Linked DNA regions of Streptomonospora nanhaiensis. The protein of the gene in region 1 binds, or shares a complex with, the protein of each later gene. Links are inferred from orthologs where the notes say so. Each region holds a gene or a part of one and is shown in the gene's direction. Other genes may lie near its edges.

The links.
Region 2: the proteins of secA (region 1) and secY are in contact, whole or in part, in a crystal structure (PDB 3DIN), measured with the Thermotoga maritima proteins. The link is inferred for Streptomonospora nanhaiensis from one-to-one orthologs. Residues at the interface, in WP_004082002.1 of Thermotoga maritima: Glu261, Ala262, Arg263, Lys300, Ala301, Arg302, Thr303, Ile304, Ile305, Leu323, Tyr324, Asp325, Pro326, Val329, Ser330, Tyr333, Ile336, Lys340, Phe345, Val349, Glu363, Phe364, Tyr374, Ser375, Gly376, Gly377, Glu393, Ile395, Thr482, Ser483; in WP_004081795.1 of Thermotoga maritima: Glu108, Gly109, Glu110, Glu111, Ala236, Glu237, Arg238, Arg239, Ile240, Thr241, Ile242, Gln243, Tyr244, Ala245, Arg246, Arg247, Val248, Thr249, Gly250, Arg251, Arg252, Val253, Tyr254, Gly256, Ala257, Ser258, Thr259, Tyr260, Leu261, Pro262.

The regions. Positions count from the first base shown.
Region 1 is NZ_JACCFO010000001.1:2,680,827-2,691,576, reverse strand. The notes cover bases 3,547-6,962. They hold secA (preprotein translocase subunit SecA), read left to right. Parts: upstream 3,547-3,852; coding sequence 3,853-6,762; downstream 6,763-6,962. Other genes in these bases: HNR12_RS11560 (hypothetical protein), read right to left, coding at 3,547-3,580. Outside these bases: HNR12_RS11575 (LpqB family beta-propeller domain-containing protein), read left to right, coding at 1-724; HNR12_RS11570 (ComF family protein), read left to right, coding at 821-1,543; hpf (ribosome hibernation-promoting factor, HPF/YfiA family), read left to right, coding at 2,367-3,044; more of HNR12_RS11560, read right to left, coding at 3,140-3,546; HNR12_RS11550 (PTS transporter subunit EIIC), read right to left, coding at 6,974-8,395; HNR12_RS11545 (GntR family transcriptional regulator), read right to left, coding at 8,471-9,211; HNR12_RS11540 (SIS domain-containing protein), read left to right, coding at 9,389-10,432; HNR12_RS11535 (PTS glucose/sucrose transporter subunit IIB), read left to right, coding at 10,548-10,750. UniProt on the Escherichia coli protein: Required for protein export, interacts with the SecYEG preprotein conducting channel.
Region 2 is NZ_JACCFO010000001.1:2,964,808-2,975,110, reverse strand. The notes cover bases 6,151-9,119. They hold secY (preprotein translocase subunit SecY), read left to right. Parts: upstream 6,151-6,962; coding sequence 6,963-8,276; downstream 8,277-9,119. Other genes in these bases: map (type I methionyl aminopeptidase), read left to right, coding at 8,926-9,119; HNR12_RS12760 (adenylate kinase), read left to right, coding at 8,276-8,926; rplO (50S ribosomal protein L15), read left to right, coding at 6,166-6,630; rpmD (50S ribosomal protein L30), read left to right, coding at 6,151-6,169. Outside these bases: rplV (50S ribosomal protein L22), read left to right, coding at 1-361; rpsC (30S ribosomal protein S3), read left to right, coding at 361-1,191; rplP (50S ribosomal protein L16), read left to right, coding at 1,194-1,610; rpmC (50S ribosomal protein L29), read left to right, coding at 1,610-1,864; rpsQ (30S ribosomal protein S17), read left to right, coding at 1,861-2,136; rplN (50S ribosomal protein L14), read left to right, coding at 2,238-2,606; rplX (50S ribosomal protein L24), read left to right, coding at 2,610-2,915; rplE (50S ribosomal protein L5), read left to right, coding at 2,915-3,490; HNR12_RS12800 (type Z 30S ribosomal protein S14), read left to right, coding at 3,500-3,685; rpsH (30S ribosomal protein S8), read left to right, coding at 3,989-4,387; rplF (50S ribosomal protein L6), read left to right, coding at 4,404-4,940; rplR (50S ribosomal protein L18), read left to right, coding at 4,943-5,329; rpsE (30S ribosomal protein S5), read left to right, coding at 5,376-5,978; more of rpmD, read left to right, coding at 5,981-6,150; more of map, read left to right, coding at 9,120-9,750; HNR12_RS12750 (DUF1707 domain-containing protein), read left to right, coding at 9,939-10,303. UniProt on the Escherichia coli protein: The central subunit of the protein translocation channel SecYEG. Consists of two halves formed by TMs 1-5 and 6-10.

The DNA.
Region 1 (10,750 bases):
GGCCGGGACCGGCCAGGACAGCGAGTACGCCACCGTGCTGTCCGGCGGCGAGTACACCGCGCTGTCCTGGGACGGCTACGGCAACCTGTGGGTCGCCGAGGACGTCTCCGAGGGCGCGGCCTCCGACGAGGAGGACGAGGAGCAGGCCGTCGAGGAGGACACCGAGCGGGGCGACCCGCCCGCCTCGCCCTCGCCGAGCGGCGCCGAGTCCGGCGACCCCGGCACGCGGCTGTGGATGCTGCGCGGGGGCACCGACCCCGTGGAGGTCAGCGCGCCCGAGCTGGCCGACGTGGTCGTGACCCAGTTGCGGATGTCGCGCGACGGCACGCGGGCCGCGGTCATCAGCGAGGACGGCCGGGGCGGCGCGCCGGAGCTGGCGGTGGGCCGCGTGGTGCACTCCCGGGGCGGGGTGCAGCTCGGCGACGCGCTGCCGCTGGCCACCGAGCTGGACGAGGTCTCCGACGTCTCCTGGCGCAGCGGCGACCAGCTGGTGGTGCTGGGGCGCGACGGCCGCGGCGCCGACCAGGGCTACCTGGTGTCGCTGGACGGCAGCACCGAGACCACCAGCGCGGGGGCGCCGCCGGGCACCGACATGGTGGCGGTGACCGCCGCGCCGGGGCTGCCGCTGCTGTCCAGCGTCGAGGACGACCACATCTGGATGACCAACGACCGGATCACCTGGCAGCGGGTCATCGACGGCACCAACCCGGTCTACCCGGGCTGACCTCGGCGGGCCGGCCGCCGCCGGGCGGCGCCCGGGTTATCCACAGGCCGCCGGACCGGGTGGCGGCCTGCCGGGGCGCGCGGCGAACCTGGGGCCATGGAACGGTTCACCGCGCACCCGCCCCTCGTCCGCACCCCCGGCCCCCGCCCCGCCCTGGCCGTGCTCGCCGCGCTGCTGCTGGGCGACCGCTGCGCCGCCTGCGGCCGGTCCGGGCCCCGGCTGTGCCGCCGCTGCGCGGCCGGGATCGGCGCCCGCGCCCACCGCTGCCGGCACCGGCCCGGCTGCCCGCCGGTGTGGGCCGCGGGCTACCACCGCGGCCTCGACCGCGTGCTGCTGCTGGAGTTCAAGGAGCGCGGCGCGCGCGGGCTGGCCGCGCCGCTGGGCGCGCGGCTGGCGGCGGCCGCGGCCGCCGCCGCGGGGCCGCGCCCCGGCGTGCTGCTGGTGCCGGTGCCCGCGCGGCCCGGCGCCCTGCGCAGGCGCGGCTACGACCCCGTGGCGCTGCTGGCGCACGCCGCCGCGCGGGCGCCGGCGGCCCGCGGCCACCGGGTGGCGCCGCTGCTGGTCCACCGGCGGCGCGTGGCCGACCAGGTGGGGCTCGACCGCGCAGGGCGGCGCGCCAACCTCACCGGCGCGCTGGCGGTCCGCGCCGGCCCGGCCGGGGTGCCCGGCCGGGCGCGCGGCGGCGCCGTGCGGGGTGCGCCGGTCGTGGTCGTCGACGACGTCGTCACCACCGGCGCCACCCTCGCCGAGGCGGCGCGGGCGCTGCGGGCGGCCGGCGCCCGGGTGGTGGGCGGAGCCGTGCTGAGCGAGCGCCGGTGACCCCCGAGCGGCCGTGCGGACACCACCGCGCTGATTTTTTACCTTTGCCCCGAATTCGCCGCCTGATCGGCGCGTTCGCCGCACTTCGCGTGCCCGCCGGGGCCGTACGGAGCACGATCGCGACCTGACATCTGAGGGAACTCGGGTTAGCGTTCAGGACATGGCACCCGTCCGGGTCCGTGGTTGCGCCGGGTACAGCGTCCCCTCGCGGGGGCGCGAATCCGGCAAGCCGATGCCAGCCGCAGGCGAAACGGCCCACGTAAGGCGACTTTTCGTCGACCGATCACGGTGCGGCTTAGAGGTAAGTCCTGCCCCGCGGAGGGACCCGATGTCCCTCGCTGGCGGGAGAAGGGCAGTAGTCGCACTCAAGCGCGGCGACCCCCTCAGCAGGCGGATGTGGGGACGAAGACCAGGTCGGCCGGACGGGTGGCATGCCCCTTCGGCGTGCCCCGGATCCGCTCCCCGCCGCCGCTCCCGCCGCGCCGCGCCCGCCTCCGGCACCGATTCCGACCCCGCCCGGGCCGCGCCTCCGCCCGGCGTGTCCGCGGTGTCCGATTCGGGTTCCCCCGCCGCGCGATTGGCGCCCCGCACCCGGATACGAGCCGTGATCTTGTGGGTATACGGAGAGCCACAACACCATAGGCACCAGGACCATAGGCACCAGGACCGACCCAGCCACCCGCGCCCGCCTCTCCGGCGCGGCGGGTGGACGGAGAGGAGGCACGCGGAGACGTCGAGCCGCTCCGCGTCGTCCGGCGCGCAGCGGTGAAACGCCAGCACCACGGGCCATCGACTCCGATGGTCACGCGTTGAAGGGGGTCTAGTGGACATCATCGTCAAAGGTCGCCGCACGGGTGTCAGCGACAAGTTCCGGCAGCACGTCGAGAACAAGCTGCGCAAGCTCTCCAAGTGGGAGAAGAAGGGCATGACCGTCGATGTGGAGGTGTCCAAGGAGCGGAATCCCAAGCTCGCCGACGAATGCGAACGCGTCGAGCTGACCATCCGCTCCGCCGGCCCGGTCATCCGCAGCGAAGCGTGCGCCGCCGACCGCTACAACGCGCTCGACCTCGCGGTCGACCGCATCGAGGCGCGGCTGCGCAAACTCGCCGATCGCAAGAAGGTCCACAAGGGCAACCGGGCCCCGGTGTCGGTGGCCGCCGCCACCGCGAGCCTCGCCAACGGCACCCCGGGCGCCCTTGGCGAGGTCGCCGAACCTCCGGCGGTGCCGCGCCCGGCCCGCGAACCCGACGAGTTCGACGGTGCGGCCGTTGACGACCAGTTCGCCGACGAGTTCGTCGAACTCGACACCCAGGGCGGGCGGCCGGTGATCGTCCGCGAGAAGTTCCACTCCGCCAAGCCGATGACCATCGACCAGGCCCTCCTGGAGATGGAACTCGTCGGGCACGACTTCTACCTGTTCCACGACGAGGACCGCGACGCCCCCAGCGTGGTCTACCGCCGCAAGGGGTTCAACTACGGCGTGCTCCGCCTGGTCGACTGACTTCTCCGGCGGGTGCGTTCCCGCGCCCCCGCCGCCTGACCCGCGCGCGCCGACGCCCCGGCACGGGACCGGGGCGTCGGCGCGAAGCGGGCGCGTCAGGTGTCGGTGGCGGCGCGGTGGCCGTCGCGCAGTTCGGCCTGGGCGCGGTCGTGCGCCTTGATCCGGTGCAGGGGGGTGTTGTGCGGTTCCTCCGACTCGTGGTGGGGGGAGTCCAGCACGACGTCGGTGAAAATGTCGGTGACGAAGCAGAGCACGCCGCCGACGGCCATGAGCACCACGGCCGCGCCGATCAGCCACCAGTTGAGCCCGAGCGCGATCCCCAGGCCGCCCAGCACGAACCCCACGACGATCACGCCGACCGCCAGCCAGGACCCGATCCGCCCGCGGTGGCTCTGGGTGGGCGCGAACTGCCCGCCCTCGCCCTGGTAGCCGCGGACGTAGCGGTGCTCCTGCTTCTTGTCGCGCTCGAACGCGCCGTCGCCGCCTTCGGCGCTGCGGTGGTCGTGGCCGGTGTCGCTGCCTTTCGGTTCGGTCATTTCGGCACCCCCGGTACCAATCGGCGTGCACTTCGCACGCGCTGCCGTTTTCGGCTCGGTCCTTGCGTCCTTTCCGTCTTCCTTCTTCGGGTATCCCCGCCACCTGCGAAGTAAACGGAGGACAACACGCGGCGGCACGCCGGGCGGCCATCCACAGTGACGACGCGTGCGTGTACGGCGAGGCAATAGGGTCGCCTACGATGGAAAGCTGGGGGTCAAGGATCCGTCCCGCCTCCGGACGCGGGCCCAGATCTGCGAGGAGCGCATAGCAAGTGCCAGGCATACTCGACAAGGTCCTCCGCGCGGGCGAAGGAAAGATCCTGCGCAAGCTGCGGAAACTCAGGGACCAGATCAACTCGATCGAGGACGACTTCGTCGATCTCAGCGACACCGAGCTGCGCGAGCTTACCGATGAGTTCCGCGAGCGCCACAAGGACGGCGAGTCCCTCGACGACCTGCTGCCCGAGGCGTTCGCCACCGTCCGCGAGGCCGCCAAGCGCACGCTGGGCCAGCGCCACTTCGACGTCCAGCTCATGGGCGGCGTCGCGCTGCACCTGGGCAACATCGCCGAGATGAAGACCGGTGAGGGCAAGACCCTGACCTCCACCCTCGCGGTCTACCTCAACGCGCTCTCGGGCAAGGGCGTGCACGTCGTCACGGTCAACGACTACCTGGCCAAGCGCGACGCCGAGAACATGGGCCGCATCTACCAGTTCCTCGGCATGGAGGTCGGGGTCCTCTCGCCCGACATGCGCGGCCCCGAGCGTCGCGCGGCCTACGCCGCCGACATCACCTACGGCACCAACAACGAGTTCGGCTTCGACTACCTGCGCGACAACATGGCGCTGTCGCTGGAGGAGACCGTCCAGCGCGGCCACGCCTTCGCGATCGTCGACGAGGTCGACTCCATCCTCATCGACGAGGCCCGCACCCCGCTGATCATCAGCGGCCCGGCCGAGCAGAACTCCAAGTGGTACGCGGAGTTCGCCAAGATCGCGCCCCGCCTGCGCCGCGACGTCGACTACGAGGTCGACGAGAAGCACCGCACCGTGGGCATCACCGAGAGCGGCGTCGCCAAGGTCGAGGACTACCTGGGCATCGACAACCTCTACGAGTCGGCGAACACCCCGCTGATCAGCTTCCTCAACAACGCCATCAAGGCCAAGGAGCTGTACCGGCGCGACAAGGAGTACATCGTCAAGGACGGCGAGGTGCTCATCGTCGACGAGTTCACCGGCCGTGTGCTGCGCGGGCGCCGCTACAACGAGGGCATGCACCAGGCGATCGAGGCCAAGGAAAAGGTCCGGATCAAGGACGAGAACCAGACCCAGGCCAAGATCACCCTGCAGAACTACTTCCGCCTCTACGACAAGCTGGCCGGCATGACCGGTACGGCCGCCACCGAGGCCGCGGAGTTCAACCAGACCTACGGCATCGGCGTGGTGCCCATCCCCACCAACAAGCCGATGGTCCGCACCGACGAGCGCGACGTCATCTACAAGGGCGAGGAGGCCAAGTTCGAGGCCGTCGTCGACGACATCGCCGAGCGGCACGAGGAGGGCCAGCCGGTCCTCGTCGGCACCACCAGCGTCGAGAAGTCCGAGCTGCTGTCCAAGATGCTCAAGCGGCGCGGCATCCCGCACGAGGTCCTCAACGCCAAGAACCACGCGCGTGAGGCGTCGATCATCGCCCGCGCGGGCCGGCTCGGCGCCGTCACCGTGGCCACCAACATGGCCGGCCGCGGTACCGACATCATGCTCGGCGGCAACCCCGAGTTCATGGCCGACGAAGAGCTCCAGAAGCGCGGCCTGCAGCCGCTGGAGACCCCCGAGGAGTACGAGAAGGCCTGGCCCGAGGCGCTGGAGAAGGCGAAGAAGGAGGTCGAGAGCGAGCACGAGCAGGTCGTGGAGGCCGGCGGGCTCTACGTTCTGGGCACCGAGCGCCACGAGTCCCGGCGCATCGACAACCAGCTGCGCGGCCGCTCCGGCCGCCAGGGCGACCCCGGCGTCTCGCGGTTCTACCTGTCCCTTGAGGACGACCTCATGCGCCTGTTCAACAGCGCGCGGGTCGAGATGATCTACGACCGGCTGAACATCCCCGACGACCAGCCGATCGAGTCCAGCGTCGTCACCAAGGCCATCCAGTCGGCGCAGGCGCAGGTCGAGCAGCAGAACTTCGAGATCCGCAAGAACGTCCTCAAGTACGACGAGGTCCTCAACCGCCAGCGCAAGGTCATCTACGCCGAACGCCGCAAGGTGCTCGAAGGCGCCGACCTCAAGGAGCAGGCGCTGGGCATGATCGACGACGTGCTCGACGGCTACGTCCGCGCCGCCACCGCCGAGGGCGACCCCGGCGACTGGGACTTCGACAAGCTGTGGACCGCCTTCAAGCAGATCTACCCGGTCAGCTTTACCGTGGACGAGTTGATCGAGGAGAACGGCGGCGAGCTCGCCAACCTCACGCCCGACATCATCGCCGAGCGCGTGATCGAGGACGCCCACACCGCCTACGAGGCGCGCGAGGAGGCGCTGGGCGCCGACAACATGCGGGTGCTGGAGCGCCGGGTCATCCTCATCGTGATGAGCCGCAAGTGGCAAGAGCACCTCTATGAGATGGACTACCTCCAGCAGGGCATCGGCCTGCGGGCCATGGCGCAGCGCAACCCGCTGATCGAGTACCAGCGCGAGGGCTTCGACATGTTCCAGCAGATGCTGGAGGCCATCAAGGAGGAGACCGCCAGCACCCTGTACCGGGCCGAGGTCCGGCCGGCGCGCACCGCGGTCACCGCGGCCACCGCGGCCGCCACCGCCGGCGCACGCGGCGCGGCCCTTGCCACCGCGCCCTCGGGTACCGCCACCGAGGAGACCGATGAGGACACCGGCTCCGGCGACTCCGCCTCGGGCGCGGCGGCCGACTCCGCCGCCGCGGCCCCCGCGGAAGCCGATTCCGAGGAGGCCGCCGCGGAACCGGTGGGGTCCGCTGACGACGACCTTGAGGTAGCGGGCCTGTCCGACCTCCGCCCGAGCCGGCTGCAGTACTCCGCGCCGGCCGAGGGCGGCGGTGTCGAGACCCGCACCGAGACCGTCGAGGACGCCTACGCCGGCACCTCCCGCAACGCCCCGTGCCCCTGCGGCTCGGGCAAGAAGTACAAGCGCTGCCACGGCGACCCGCGCAACCGCTGACAGGCGTCGGCGGGCGGGGCCGGGCACCGGCACACGACGGCGGCCGGAGGACGATCCTCCGGCCGCCGTCGGCGTTCGCGGGCTCGTCCGGGAAACGGGGGCGGCCGCCCCGGCACGGCCCCGGCCGGTCCGCTCGCCGGCCCCGAACGGAGGGGGCGGGCCCCGCCCGCGCGGGACCCGCCCCCCGTGTGCCGTGGCCGACCGGCGGCCGCTAGGGCGCCGACGGCGGCGGGGTGCCGCCCTCGCCGCCCTTGTCCGCCGGGGTGCCGGCGGCCGGAGCGGTGTCGGGGTTGGCCGCCACCGAGGCCTTCTCCTCCACCGGCTCCCGCCCGGGGGTGGGCAGGTTCATCCGGGTGATCAGGAAGTAGAAGACCACGTAGTACAGGCCGAAGTAGACCACGCCCAGCAGCAGGATCCACAGCAGGCCGGTGGTGTTGGACTTGAACGCGTTGAGCAGCAGGTCGATCAGGCCCGCCGAGAACCCGAAGCCCAGGTGCGCGTCGAGCGCGTTGAGCAGCGCCATCGAGACACCGGTCAGCACCACGTGCACCGCGTACAGCACCGGCGCGATGAAGATGAACGCGAACTCGATCGGCTCGGTGATACCGGTGACGAACGCGGTCAGCGCCGCCGAGATCATGATGCCGCCCACCGCCGCGCGCTGGCTGGGGTGCGCCGCGCGCCACATCGCCAGGGCCGCCGCGGGCAGGCCGAACATCAGCACCGGGAAGAAGCCCGACAGGAAGCCGCCGGCCGTGGGGTCGCCCGCCAGGTAGCGGTTGATCTCGCCGTGGACCACGTCGCCGGTGGCCGGGTCGGTGTAGCTGCCGAACACGAACCACACCACGGAGTTGACGATGTGGTGCAGCCCGAACGGCAGCAGCAGCCGGTTGACCACGCCGTAGACGCCGGCGCCCACCGCGCCCGAGCCGACGATCCACTCGCCGAGGCCGTTGATCCAGCCGCCCACCGTGGGCCACACGAACCCGAACACGACCGCCACCACCAGGGCCGCCACAGCCGTGACGATGGGGACGAACCGGCGCCCGCCGAAGAAGCCGAGCCAGGCCGGCAGCTTCACGCGGTAGTAGCGCTGCCACAGCAGCGCCGCCAGCAGGCCGATCACGATGCCGCCGAGGACGTCGGTGGGGTTCTTGACGCCCCAGTTGATCGCCTCGGCGCCCTCGGCGTCGAAGGTCGTGATCCGCTCGCGCAGCTCGCCACTGGGGTCGAAGTTGAAGAACATGTAGCGGGTCACGCGGTCGAAGACCACGTAGCCCACGACCGCGGCCAGGGCGGTGGAGCCGTCGGCGCGCCGGGCGAAGCCGATGGCCACGCCCACCGCGAACAGCAGCGGCAGCGCCTGGAAGAGGGCGTCGCCGGCGGTGCCGATGACGCCCGCCACGGGCTCCATCCAGCCGAGGCCGCCGACGTCGGCCAGGCCGCCGGGCTCGGCGCCGTTGCCGCCGAGCATGTCGCCCTGGCCCAGCCGCAGCAGGATGGCGGCGGCCGGCAGGACGGCGATGGGCATCATCAGGCTGCGGCCGATGCGCTGCAGCACGCCCAGGATCGCCGAAGACGATCCCGACGATGTCTGGGGCTGACCGCCGGCGGCGGTCGATGTGGAACTCACGGGTTCCTCCCACTGGTGAACGGGTCGGATGTGGTGGACGCACGGACGGCCGTGCGCGGTGGGCCCGGGCGCTGGTCAGGAGCCGCCCGGACGTCGGGGATCGAGACGGGAGTGGAGGGTGTAGCGGTCCGCGCGGTAGCGCGAGATCGCGAGTTCCACGCAGCGGCCGTTGGCGAAACTGCGCCGCCGCATGGACAGCACCGGGCTGCCCTGGGGCAGCCCGAGCAGCTTGGCGTCGGCGGGGTCGCAGATCCCGGCCTCGATGGTCTGCTCGCCGGAGTCCAGGATGATCCCGTACTCCTGCTCCAGGACGGAGTACAGCGAGCGACCCGTCAGCGGGTGCCGGTCCAGGTCCGGCGCGAGGTCGACGGGGATGTTGGAGCGCTCCACGGCCATGGGCTCGTCGTCGGCGGTGCGCAGCCGCTCGATGTGGTGCACCGGCGCCTCGGGCGGCAGGCCCATGGCGCGGGCGGTGCCGCCGCTGGCGGGGACGACGCGCCGCAGCAGGTCCTGGGAGCCGGGCCGGAAGCCGCGGGCGCGCATGTCCTCGGTGAACGAGGCGAGCGCCAGCGACATCTCGATCTTGGGGCGGGCCACGAACGTGCCCTTGCCCGGGACCCGGTACAGCTTGCCCTCCGACACCAGCAGGTCGATGGTCTGGCGCACCGTCATGCGGGACAGGCCGTAGCGCACGCCCAGTTCGCGCTCGGAGGGAATGGGGTCGTCGACCGACAGGCCCGTCTCGACGATCCAGTCCAGCAGGATGTCCCGAAGCTGGGAGTACTTCGGGACCGGACTCGTGGGATCGATCGCCATGGGCGTGCCTGTTCCGTCGTGTGACATTCTGGTATGACTGGTATAGGCCGGACTAGACCACAGGTCGGCTCGGTGTGTCAACATGTGGACGCCCGCCTCCGGACCGCCCCCCTGCCCGGCGCCATCGTCGCAGGTCAGCGGTGCACCGGCACGCGGCTCGAAAACCGAGGAGACACGATGACAACCACGACCAGCGTCATGCGCGCTGAGATCGCCGAGCAGCCGGCGGCGCTGCGCGCCACGCTCGACACCCTGCTGCCGCTGACCTCGGAGATCGCCGCCCTGGGCCGCCAGACCCGCCAGGTGCTCTTCATCGCCCGGGGGTCCTCCGACAACGCCGCCGTCTACGGCGGCTACCTGCTCCAGGCGCACAGCGGGCGCCTGGCCACCCTGGCCTCCCCCTCCATCGCCACCACCTACGGCGCCAAGGTCGACCTCGACGGCGTGCTCGCCGTTGCCATCTCCCAGTCCGGGCGGACCGAGGAGATCGTGGAGACCATGGCGTGGGCCGCCGACTGCGGCGCCCGCACCGTGGCCGTCACCAACGGCGAGGGCTCCCCGCTGGCCGAGGCCGCCGACGTCGCCCTGGTCACCCGCGCCGGCACCGAGCTGGCCGTGCCCGCCACCAAGACCTACACCACCCAGCTCGCCGCGCTGGCCGTACTCGCGCTGGGCCTGGGCGCCGACCTGGACCCCGCCGAGCTGACCCGGGTGCCCGACGCCGTCGACCAGGTGCTCGCCCAGCCCGAGGACGACGTCGAGGCCATCGTGGAGCGCCTGGTCGGCGTCCAGGGCGCCGTGGTGTCCGGGCGCGGCATGGCGTTCTCCACGGCCCTGGAGGCCGCCCTCAAGCTCAAGGAGGCGTGCTACCTGCACGCCATGGGCCTGTCCTACGCCGACCTGCTGCACGGCCCCATCGCGGTCGTCGACTCCACCACCCCCGCGCTCCTCACCGCCGCCAACAGCGGACCCACCCTCTCGGGCACGGTCGCCCTGGCCGAGCGCGTCACCGCCGCCGGGGCGCCGGCCTTCGGCATCGGCGGCGGCGCCGCCCTGGCCGGCGCCTGCGACCTGGCCGTCCCGGTGCCCGACCTGCCCGAGTGGCTCGCCCCCATCGGCCTTATCGTGCCCGCCCAGCTCATCACCGAGCGGCTCGCCCGGCGCCTGGGCTACAACCCCGACGCGCCGCGCGGCCTGGGCAAGGTCACCCAGACCTCCTAGGCGCCACTCCCACCGGGCCGTAAGCTCGGAGAATCCCCAGCGTCCGCCTCCGGCGGCAGCAGCCCGCGCGCCCGCGCGGGCCGCCCGCCGGCGCGCCGGCGCACGTACGACCGAACTGGAGGAACCCATGGCCGACAAGGCAGCGGCGATCGTCGCCGGGCTCGGCGGCGCCGACAACATCGAGGACATCGAGGCGTGCATCACCCGGCTGCGCACCGAGGTCGGCGACCCCGGCAAGGTCGACGAGCCGGCGCTCAAGGCGGCCGGCGCGCACGGCGTGCTGATCTCCGGCAACGTCGTGCAGGTGGTGGTGGGGCC
Region 2 (10,303 bases), 280 kb from region 1 along the record:
CGTCCGTGTTACGCCCCGAAAGGCCCGCCGTGTGGTGGACCTTATTCGCGGGTTGCCCGCTGACGAGGCACAGGCGGTGCTCCGGTTCGCGCCCCAGGCGGCGAGCGAGCCGGTGGGCAAGGTGCTCGCGAGCGCCATCGCCAATGCCGAGCACAACGACAAGCTGGACCGCGAGAATCTGGTGGTCGGTGGCGCCTGGGTGGACGAGGGTCCGACCCTGAAGCGCATCCGGCCGCGGGGCTTCGGCCGCGCGTTCCGGGTCACCAAGCGGACGAGCCACATCACCGTGGTCGTTGAGCCGCGTGACGCCGCCTCGTCGTCCAAGACGTCGTCGTCCAAGACGAAGGAGAGGACCCGATAGTGGGGCAGAAGGTCAACCCGCACGGGTTCCGACTCGGTGTCACCACCGACTACAAGACCCGGTGGTATGCCGACAAGCTGTACAAGGACTACGTCAAGGAAGACGTGGCCATCCGCCGGATGCTGAACCGCGGCATGGAGCGCGCCGGGATCTCCAAGGTCGAGATCGAGCGCACCCGTGAGCGCGTCCGCGTCGACATCCACACCGCCCGGCCGGGCATCGTCATCGGCCGCCGCGGCTCGGAGGCCGACCGCATCCGCGCAGACCTGGAGAAGCTGACCAACAAGAAGCAGGTCCAGCTCAACATCCTTGAGGTCAAGAACCCCGAGATCGACGCCCAGCTCGTCGCTCAGGGTGTGGCCGAGCAGCTTTCCAGCCGAGTCGCGTTCCGGCGGGCCATGCGCAAGGCCATGCAGAGTGCCATGAAGAGCGGTGCCAAGGGCATCCGCATCCAGTGCGGCGGCCGCCTCGGCGGTGCCGAGATGTCCCGGTCGGAGTTCTACCGCGAGGGCCGCGTGCCCCTGCACACGCTCCGCGCCGACATCGACTACGGCTTCTTCGAGGCCCGCACCACCTTCGGCCGCATCGGCGTGAAGGTGTGGATCTACAAGGGCGACGCCCCGGCCACCCGCGCCGAGCGCGAGGCCGCCCAGGCGGCGCAGCGCGCCCCCGGCGGTGCCGGCGGCCAGCGCCGCGAGCGTCCGCAGCGGCGCCGCCGCGGCGGCCAGGGCGGTCCGCAGGGCGGCCAGGGCCAGGCGGCCGAGGCGAAGTCCGGCGCACCGGCCGGGGCCGGCCAGGGTGCCGACAACTCCGGGAACGAGGGGAGCTGACCATGCTCATTCCCCGCAAGATCAAGTACCGCAAGCAGCACCACCCCAGCCTGAAGGGGCGGGCCAAGGGCGGCACGAAGGTCAACTTCGGTGAGTACGGCATCCAGGCCCTGGACGCCGCCTACGTCACCAACCGGCAGATCGAGGCCGCGCGTATCGCCATGACCCGGCACATCCGGCGTGGCGGCAAGGTCTGGATCAACATCTTCCCCGACCGCCCCATCACCAAGAAGCCGGCCGAGACCCGCATGGGTTCCGGTAAGGGCTCCCCCGAGTGGTGGGTCGCCCCGGTCAAGCCGGGCCGCGTCATGTTCGAGCTGTCGGGCGTGCCGGAGCCGGTGGCCAAGGAAGCCATGCGTCGCGCGATGCACAAGCTTCCGATGAAGTGCAAGTTCGTGAAGCGCGAAGTGGAGGCGTGATGGCCAAGTCCCTGACCGCCCAAGAGCTGCGGAACGAGTCCCTCGAGGACCTGGTCGGCAAGCTCAAGGAGGCGAAGGAGGAGCTGTTCAACCTCCGCTTCCAGGCCGCCACCGGGCAGCTGGACAACCACGGCCGTCTGCGCACCGTGAAGCGCGAGATCGCTCGGATCTACACGGTCATGCGCGAGCACGAGCTGGGGATCATGCCGCTGGCCGGAGAGTCGGCTGAGGAGACGAAGGAAGCAGCCGAATGAGCGAGACCACCCAGGGCTCGGGGCGCAACTACCGCAAGGTGCGCGAGGGCTACGTCGTCAGCGACAAGATGGAGAAGACCGTCGTTGTCGAGGTCGAGGACCGCGTGAAGCACGCGCTTTACGGCAAGGTCCTGCGCCGCACCACCAAGTACAAGGCCCACGACGAGGCGAACTCCTGCGGCGTCGGTGACCGGGTTCGCCTGATGGAGACCCGTCCGATGTCCGCGACCAAGCGCTGGCGCGTCGTGGAGATCCTGGAGAAGGCGAAGTAACCCCTGTGGCGGCCGGTTGGTGGAGATCGGCCGCCCAAGGGGTGTGACCACCTAGCAGCGCGGACCGGGAGGCCGGTCGCGCGCGAATATCAGGAGCAGACGTGATTCAGCAGGAGTCGCGACTCAAGGTCGCCGACAACACGGGGGCCAAGGAGATCCTGACCATCCGTGTCCTCGGTGGCTCGGGTCGGCGCTACGCGGGCATCGGCGACACCATCGTGGCGACGGTGAAGGACGCCCTTCCCGGCGCGGGCGTGAAGAAGGGCGATGTCGTCAAGGCCGTTATCGTGCGCACCTCCAAGGAGCGCCGCCGGCCCGACGGCTCCTACATCCGCTTCGATGAGAACGCCGCCGTGCTCATCAAGGACGGTGGGGACCCGCGCGGCACCCGCATCTTCGGCCCGGTCGGGCGCGAGCTGCGGGACAAGAAGTTCATGCGCATCATCTCGCTAGCGCCGGAGGTGCTCTAGGCGATGAAGATCAAGAAGGACGACGAGGTCATCGTCATCGCCGGCAAGGACAAGGGTGCCACCGGGAAGGTCATCAAGGCCCTTCCCCGGGAGCAGCGTGTCGTCGTCGAGGGCGTCAACCTCATCAAGAAGCACAAGAGGGCGAATCCGGCGAGCGGCCAGCAGGGCGAGGTCGTCACCAAGGAGGCGCCGATCCACGTGAGCAACGTCGCGATCGTGGAGGACGGCAAGCCGACCCGGGTGGGTTACCGCTTCGACGAAGACGGTACCAAGGTCCGGATCTCCCGCCGTACCGGTAAGGACATCTGATGACGGCCCAGACTGAGACCGCCGCGCCGCCGGTTCCGCGGCTGAAGGAGAAGTACCGCTCCGAGATCGCTGCGGCGATCCGCGAGGAGTTCGGGATCAAGAACGTCATGCAGACCCCCGGTCTTGTCAAGATCGTGGTGAACATGGGCGTTGGCGACGCCGCGCGCGACGCCAAGCTGATCCAGGGTGCGGTCTCCGACCTGTCGCTGATCACCGGCCAGAAGCCGCGCATCAACCGCGCCAAGAAGTCCATCGCGCAGTTCAAGCTGCGCGAGGGCCAGCCGATCGGCGCCAGCGTCACGCTGCGCGGCGACCGCATGTGGGAGTTCCTCGACCGGCTGCTGTCGCTCGCGCTGCCGCGCATCCGCGACTTCCGCGGGCTGTCGCCGAAGCAGTTCGACGGCAACGGCAACTACACGTTCGGGCTGACCGAGCAGGTCATGTTCCACGAGATCGACCCCGACAAGGTCGACCGCCAGCGCGGCATGGACATCACGGTCGTCACCTCGGCGACCAACGACGACGAGGGGCGCAGCCTGCTGAAGCGGCTCGGTTTCCCCTTCAAGGAGTCCTAGGGGAGACCTATGGCCAAGAAAGCACTGATCGCCAAGGCGAACCGGAAGCCGAAGTTCGCGGTTCGCGCGTATACTCGTTGCTCGCGGTGCGGTCGTCCGCGCGCCGTCTTCCGGAAGTTCGGCCTGTGCCGCATCTGCTTCCGCGAGATGGCCCACCGCGGCGAGCTTCCCGGTATCGCCAAGTCGAGCTGGTAGCCCCTTCGCCTACGCCCACGGGCCGACGAGCGCTGATCGTCGGCCCGGGCGTGCCGCGCGCGGCCGCCTATGGCACGGCCGCCGCGGAGCGCGCGGGACGGCTCCTCGCGGTGCGTCCTCTCACGCGCCGCACCCCCGCCACAACGAACACACCAAAACCGACAGGGCACCCGCCGGCCGAGCCGGAGAGGTGCCCATGACCACGCCGTAGGTCCTAGAGGAACCCGTGCAGCCGCACGGGAACAGGTCCGCAGGGAGGGACCTGTCCTTGGGGAAACCGCGGTGAGGAAGGGCCTATCGGCCATGACGATGACCGACCCGATCGCAGACATGCTGACGCGTCTGCGTAACGCGAATTCGGCATATCACGACACCGTGACCATGCCGTATTCCAAGATCAAGGCGCACATCGCCGAGATCCTCCAGCAGGAGGGCTTCGTCCAGGGCTGGCGCACCGAGGAGGCCGCGGTCGGCCAGAACCTCGTCGTCGACCTGAAGTACGGGCCCACGCGCGAGCGCTCCATCGCGGGCGTGCGCCGGGTGTCCAAGCCCGGTCTGCGCGTGTACGCGAAGAAGGACAACCTTCCGCGCGTCCTGGGCGGTCTCGGTATCGCCATCATCTCGACGTCCGGCGGTCTGATGACCGACAAGCAGGCCAAGAAGCGCGGCGTGGGCGGCGAAGTCCTCGCCTACGTCTGGTAGAGGGAGGGATTTCGACATGTCGCGCATCGGACGACTCCCGATCGAGGTCCCCAAGGGCGTCGAGGTCACCATCGACGGGCAGGACGTCAGGGTCAAGGGTCCCAAGGGCGAACTGAAGAACACGGTCGCCGAGCCCATCACGGTGCAGCTGGAGGACGGCGTCATCCGCGTCCAGCGGCCCGACGACAAGCCGGACAACCGGTCGCTGCACGGCCTTACCCGCGCCCTGATCGCCAACCTGATCGAGGGTGTCTCCAAGGGCTACAGCAAGACGCTGGAGATCCACGGTGTGGGTTACCGCGTCCAGGCCAGGGGCTCGAACCTGGAGTTCTCGCTGGGCTACAGCCACCCCGTGGTGGTCGAGCCCCCGGAGGGGATCACCTTCCGCGTCGAGAAGCCGACCCTGCTGCACGTCGAGGGCATCGACAAGCAGCTCGTGGGTCAGGTCGCCGCGAACATTCGCAACCTGCGCAAGCCCGACCCGTACAAGGGCAAGGGCGTTCGCTACCAGGGCGAGTTCATCCGCCGCAAGGCCGGAAAGGCTGGTAAGTAGTCATGGGTAAGAGCACGACGCTGGTCCGCAGGGGGACGGCCAAGCGCGCGGCTTCCCGTGCGCGCCGCCACCTTCGGGTCCGCAAGAAGGTCTCGGGCACGCCGGAGCGTCCGCGCCTGGTGGTGTTCCGCTCCTCCAAGCACATGGTCGCCCAGATCATCGACGACACCCGCCACCACACGCTGGTGGCGGCCTCCACGCTGGACCGCGACATCCGCGACAGCGAGGGCACCAAGACCGAGAAGTCCCGCAAGGTCGGCGAGCTCCTGGCGGAGCGCGCGAAGGCCGCCGACATCTCGGCGGTCGTCTTCGACCGCGGCGGCTACCAGTACCACGGCCGCGTCGCCGCGCTGGCCGACGGCGCGCGCGCCGGCGGACTGGAGTTCTGATGAGCCCGGTCGCAAGCATTTTCACCAACGGGAAGAGGAACCACTGATGGCTGCAGCTCCGCGGCGCGGCGCCGGTGGCGAGCGGCGTGACCGCCGTGACGATCGCCGCGGCGGCGCCGCAGACAAGGGTGTCTCCTACATCGAGAAGGTCGTGACCATCAACCGGGTCGCCAAGGTCGTCAAGGGTGGTCGGCGCTTCAGCTTCACCGCCCTGGTGGTTGTCGGCGACGGCAACGGCATGGTCGGCGTCGGCTACGGGAAGGCCAAAGAGGTCCCCGCCGCCATCGCCAAGGGTGTCGAGGAGGCGAAGAAGAACTTCTTCCGCGTCCCCCGCATCCAGGGCACGATCACGCACCGGGTCCAGGGCGAGGAGGCCGCCGGCGTGGTGCTGCTGCGCCCGGCCGCGCCCGGTACCGGTGTTATCGCCGGCGGTCCGGTGCGCGCCGTGCTGGAGTGCGCCGGTATCCACGACGTGCTGAGCAAGTCCCTGGGGTCCTCCAACCCGCTCAACATCGTGCACGCCACGGTCGCGGCGCTCAAGGACCTCAACCAGCCCGAGGAGATCGCGGCCCGCCGCGGTCTGCCCATCGAGGACGTGGCCCCGGCCGCGATGCTGCGCGCCCGCGCCGAGGCGAAGGCGGGTGCCTGAGCATGGCGAACAAGCTGAAGATCACCCAGGTCCGGTCCAAGATCGGCGGGAAGCAGAAGCAGCGCGACAGCCTGCGGTCGCTGGGACTGCGGAAGATCGGCTCGTCCGTGGTGCGTGAGGACAGCCCCTCGGTCCGCGGGCAGATCAACGTCGTCGCGCACCTCGTGAGCGTCGAGGAGGTCGACGAATGAGCGACTACACGCCCGACGAGCCGCTGAAGCTGCACCACCTGCGGCCGGCTCCGGGCTCCAACAAGGCCAAGACCCGCAAGGGTCGCGGCGAGGCGTCCAAGGGCAAGACCGCGGGCCGCGGCACCAAGGGCACCAAGGCCCGCTCCACGGTGCCGTTCGGCTTCGAGGGCGGCCAGATGCCCCTGATCCGGCGGATCCCCAAGCTCAAGGGCTTCAGCAACGCCCGGTTCAAGACCACCTACCAGGTGGTGAACCTCGACCGGCTGAGCGAGCTGTTCCCCGAGGGCGGCGAGGTCACCGTCGAGAGCCTGGTCGCCAAGGGCGCGGTCCGCAAGAACCAGCCCGTCAAGGTCCTGGGCGAGGGCGAGATCTCGGTGGCCGTCCAGGTCACCGCGGACGCGTTCTCCGCCTCGGCCAAGGAGAAGATCACCGCGGCCGGTGGCAGCGTCACCGAGCGGTAGGGACTCCGCTCCCGTCGCGCGTGTTCGGGCGCTCGCCGGCCCGCCCTCTGGGCGGGAACCGGCGGGCGCCCCCGCGCGTTCGGCCGGGGGTTGAGGTAGGTTCGGTACCACGCCCGAGGCGCCGTCGCCCGGACACGGTACGGACACCAGACGTGACCCGGAGTTACCTCGGGCAACCGCATCCCCCTGCGATTGGCTGTTACAGTGCGATACTGCTTGACCGACGACCTCACAGCGCCGGGGCCGCGCCCCGGCCTGACGATCTACGACGATTCAGGATCGGCCGCGATGTCTGGAACCGGTTCCGCCGCCGAAACCTCGCAGGAGGAGACGTGCTAGGTGCGTTCGTCCGTGCGTTCCGCACGCCTGACCTGCGTAACAAGCTGCTGTTTACGCTGTTCATCCTGACCATCTTCCGGCTGGGCGCGGTCATCCCGGCACCGGGTATCAACTCCGCGGCCATCAGGGAGCAGCTTGAGGCGGTGCAGGCGCAGGACTCCACCGGGGTCTTCACGCTGCTCAACGTCTTCAGCGGCGGCGCGCTGTTCCAGCTGGCGGTGTTCGCGCTGGGCATCATGCCCTACATCACCGCGAGCATCATCATCAACCTGCTGACGGTGGTCATCCCGCGGCTGGAGGCCCTCAAGAAGGAGGGCCAGGCCGGGCAGGGCAAGATCACCCAGTACACGCGCTACCTCACCCTGGCCCTGGCGGTGCTTCAGGCGTCCAGCATCGTGGCCATGGCGCGCACCGGGCAGCTGTTCCAGGGGCAGATCCCGGTCAGCAGCTACATGCCCAACCAGGACCCGCTGACCCTGGTCACCATCGTCGTCGTGATGACCGCCGGCACCGGTGTCATCATGTGGTTCGGCGAGCTGATCACCGAGCGCGGCGTGGGCAACGGCATGTCGCTGCTGATCTTCACCACGGTCGTGGCGGGCTTCCCCTCGGGCATGACCACCATCTTCCAGGAGCAGGAGACCTGGGTCTTCGCGCTCATCTGCGTGGCGGGCCTGGTGCTCATCACCGGCGTGGTGTTCATCGAGCAGGCCCAGCGCCGCATCCCGGTGCAGTACGCCAAGCGCATGGTCGGCAAGCGCATGTACGGCGGCACCTCCACCTACATCCCGCTGAAGGTCAACCAGGCCGGCATCATCCCGGTGATCTTCGCGACATCGCTGCTGTACCTCCCGCAGCTCGCGGTGGGCCTGATCGGCCCGGAGTCGACCAACCCGGTCGTCGAGTTCCTCAACACCTACTTCGTGACCGGCACGCACCCCGTGTACATGGCCACGTTCTTCCTGCTGATCATCGGGTTCGCGTTCTTCTACGTGTCCATCACGTTCAACCCCGCTGAAGTCGCCGACAACATGAAGAAGTACGGTGGGTTCATCCCGGGTATCCGGCCCGGGCGTCCGACCGCCGAGTACCTCGACCACGTGTTGACCCGGCTGACGACTCCCGGTTCGCTCTACCTGGCGGTGATCGCCCTCCTGCCGATGGTCGCGCTCGGAGCCTCCGGCGCGATGCAGAACTTCCCGTTCGGCGGGACGAGCATCCTGATCATGGTCGGTGTCGGGCTGGACACGGTGAAACAGATCGAGAGCCATCTCCAGCAGCGGAACTACGAAGGTTTCTTGCGATAGTGCGTGCCGTATTGGTGGGTCCTCCGGGTGCCGGTAAAGGCACCCAGGCCCAGATCCTGGCGTCCGAATTGTCCATCCCGAAGGTGTCCACAGGCGACATCTTCCGTGCCAACGTGAGCGGCGGCACAGAACTAGGTAAGCAGGCCAAGGCCTACATGGACCGCGGCGACCTCGTCCCCGACGAGGTCACCAACGCGATGGTCCGCGACCGCCTGGCCCAGCAGGACGCCCAGGGCGGATTCCTGCTCGACGGGTTCCCGCGCAACGTCGCGCAGGCCGAGACCCTCAACAAGATCCTCGACGACCTGGGGGAGCGGCTCGACGCCGTCCTGGAGTTGAAGGTCGACGAGGAGGAGATTGTCAAGCGGCTGTCGGGCCGCCGGTCGTGCCGCAACTGCAACAACGTGCAGCACGTGGTCTACGACCCGCCCGCGACCGAGGACGTGTGCGACGTCTGCGGCGGGGAGCTGTTCCAGCGCGAGGACGACCGCGAGGAGGTCGTCCGGCACCGCCTGGACGTCTACCACGAGCAGACCGAGCCGCTGGTGTCCTTCTACGCCAACGAGGGCATCCTGGTGACCATCGAGGCCACCGGACCGGTCGACGAGGTCACCGCGCGCGCCAAGGCCGCCCTGCGGAACGGCTCCTGATGTTCCGCAGGTCCGACCCTGCCGTGCAGCTCAAGACCCCCGCCGAGATCGCGAGGATGCGCGAGGCGGGCAAGGTGGTGGCGCGCACCCTCGACCTGCTGCGTTCCGCGGTGCGGCCGGGGGTCAGCACGCTCGACCTCGACGCGATCGCCGAGGAGTCCATCCGCGGCGCCGGCGCGGTGCCGTCGTTCAAGGGCTACCACGGGTTCACCGGCTCCATCTGCGCGTCGGTGAACGAGGAGGTCGTGCACGGCATCCCGCGCGCCGACAAGGTGCTCGCCGAGGGCGACCTGATCTCCATCGACTGCGGCGCCATCCTCGACGGCTGGCACGGCGACTCCGCCATCACGGTGGCCGTCGGCGAGGCCCGCCCCGAGGACGCCCGGCTGCTGGAGGCGTGCGAGGAGTCCATGTGGGCCGGCATCGCCGAGCTGCGGCCGGGCAACCGCCTGGGCGACGTCGGGGCCGCCATCGACGGCTGCCTGCGCTCGCGCGGCCGGTTCGGCAACGTCCAGGAGTACGGCGGCCACGGCATCGGCACCGAGATGCACATGGACCCGCACGTGCTCAACTACGGGCGGCGCGGCAAGGGGATCGAGCTGGTCGAGGGCATGTGCCTGGCGATCGAGCCGATGGCCAACGCCGGCACCCGCCACGTGCTCCAGCTGGAGGACGGCTGGACCGTGGTCACCCGCGACGGCGCGCGCTCGGCGCACTTCGAGCACTCGGTGGCCATCACCGCGCAGGGCCCCCTGGTGCTGACCGCCCGCGAGGAGAACCGCGCGCGGATCGCCGAGCTGGGCTGGCCCGACCCCGGGTTCTAGCCGGCGGCCGGCGCCCGGCCCGCGCGGCGGACCGGGGGCGGCCGGCCGGGGGCGGCGGGGCGGCCTTCGCGGGCCGGGCGAACCGGTCCGCGGGCGGGCGGAGTGGCCTACGATAGGGGACGCGGGTGCGGGTCCGGCCCGCGTTCGGACATAGGAGTCTTCGGCCACTCCGGTTAGGAAGGTGCGCGATGTCCGAGTCCTCGCCCGAAGTCCGGGCCTCGGACGCCGACCGCGACCGCGTCGCGAAGCTGCTCCAGGAGCACTTCGCCCAGGGGCGGCTCGACAGCGACGAGTTCAGCACCCGGCTGGAGCGCGCCTACAAGGCCCGCGTCCTGGGCGACCTCGTTCCGCTCACCGAGGACCTCCCCGAGCACGACCTCGCCGACCTCCCGGCCGACCCGCCCAAGCCGCCGCCGCTGGGCGCCGCGGGCGTGCTGCGCGACCCCGCGCTCGCCATCCCGTGGGCGATGTGGGCGGGGGTGAACGTCCTGTGCTTCACCATCTGGCTGATCCTGTTCGCCACCGGAACAACCGAGGGCTATCCGTGGTTCCT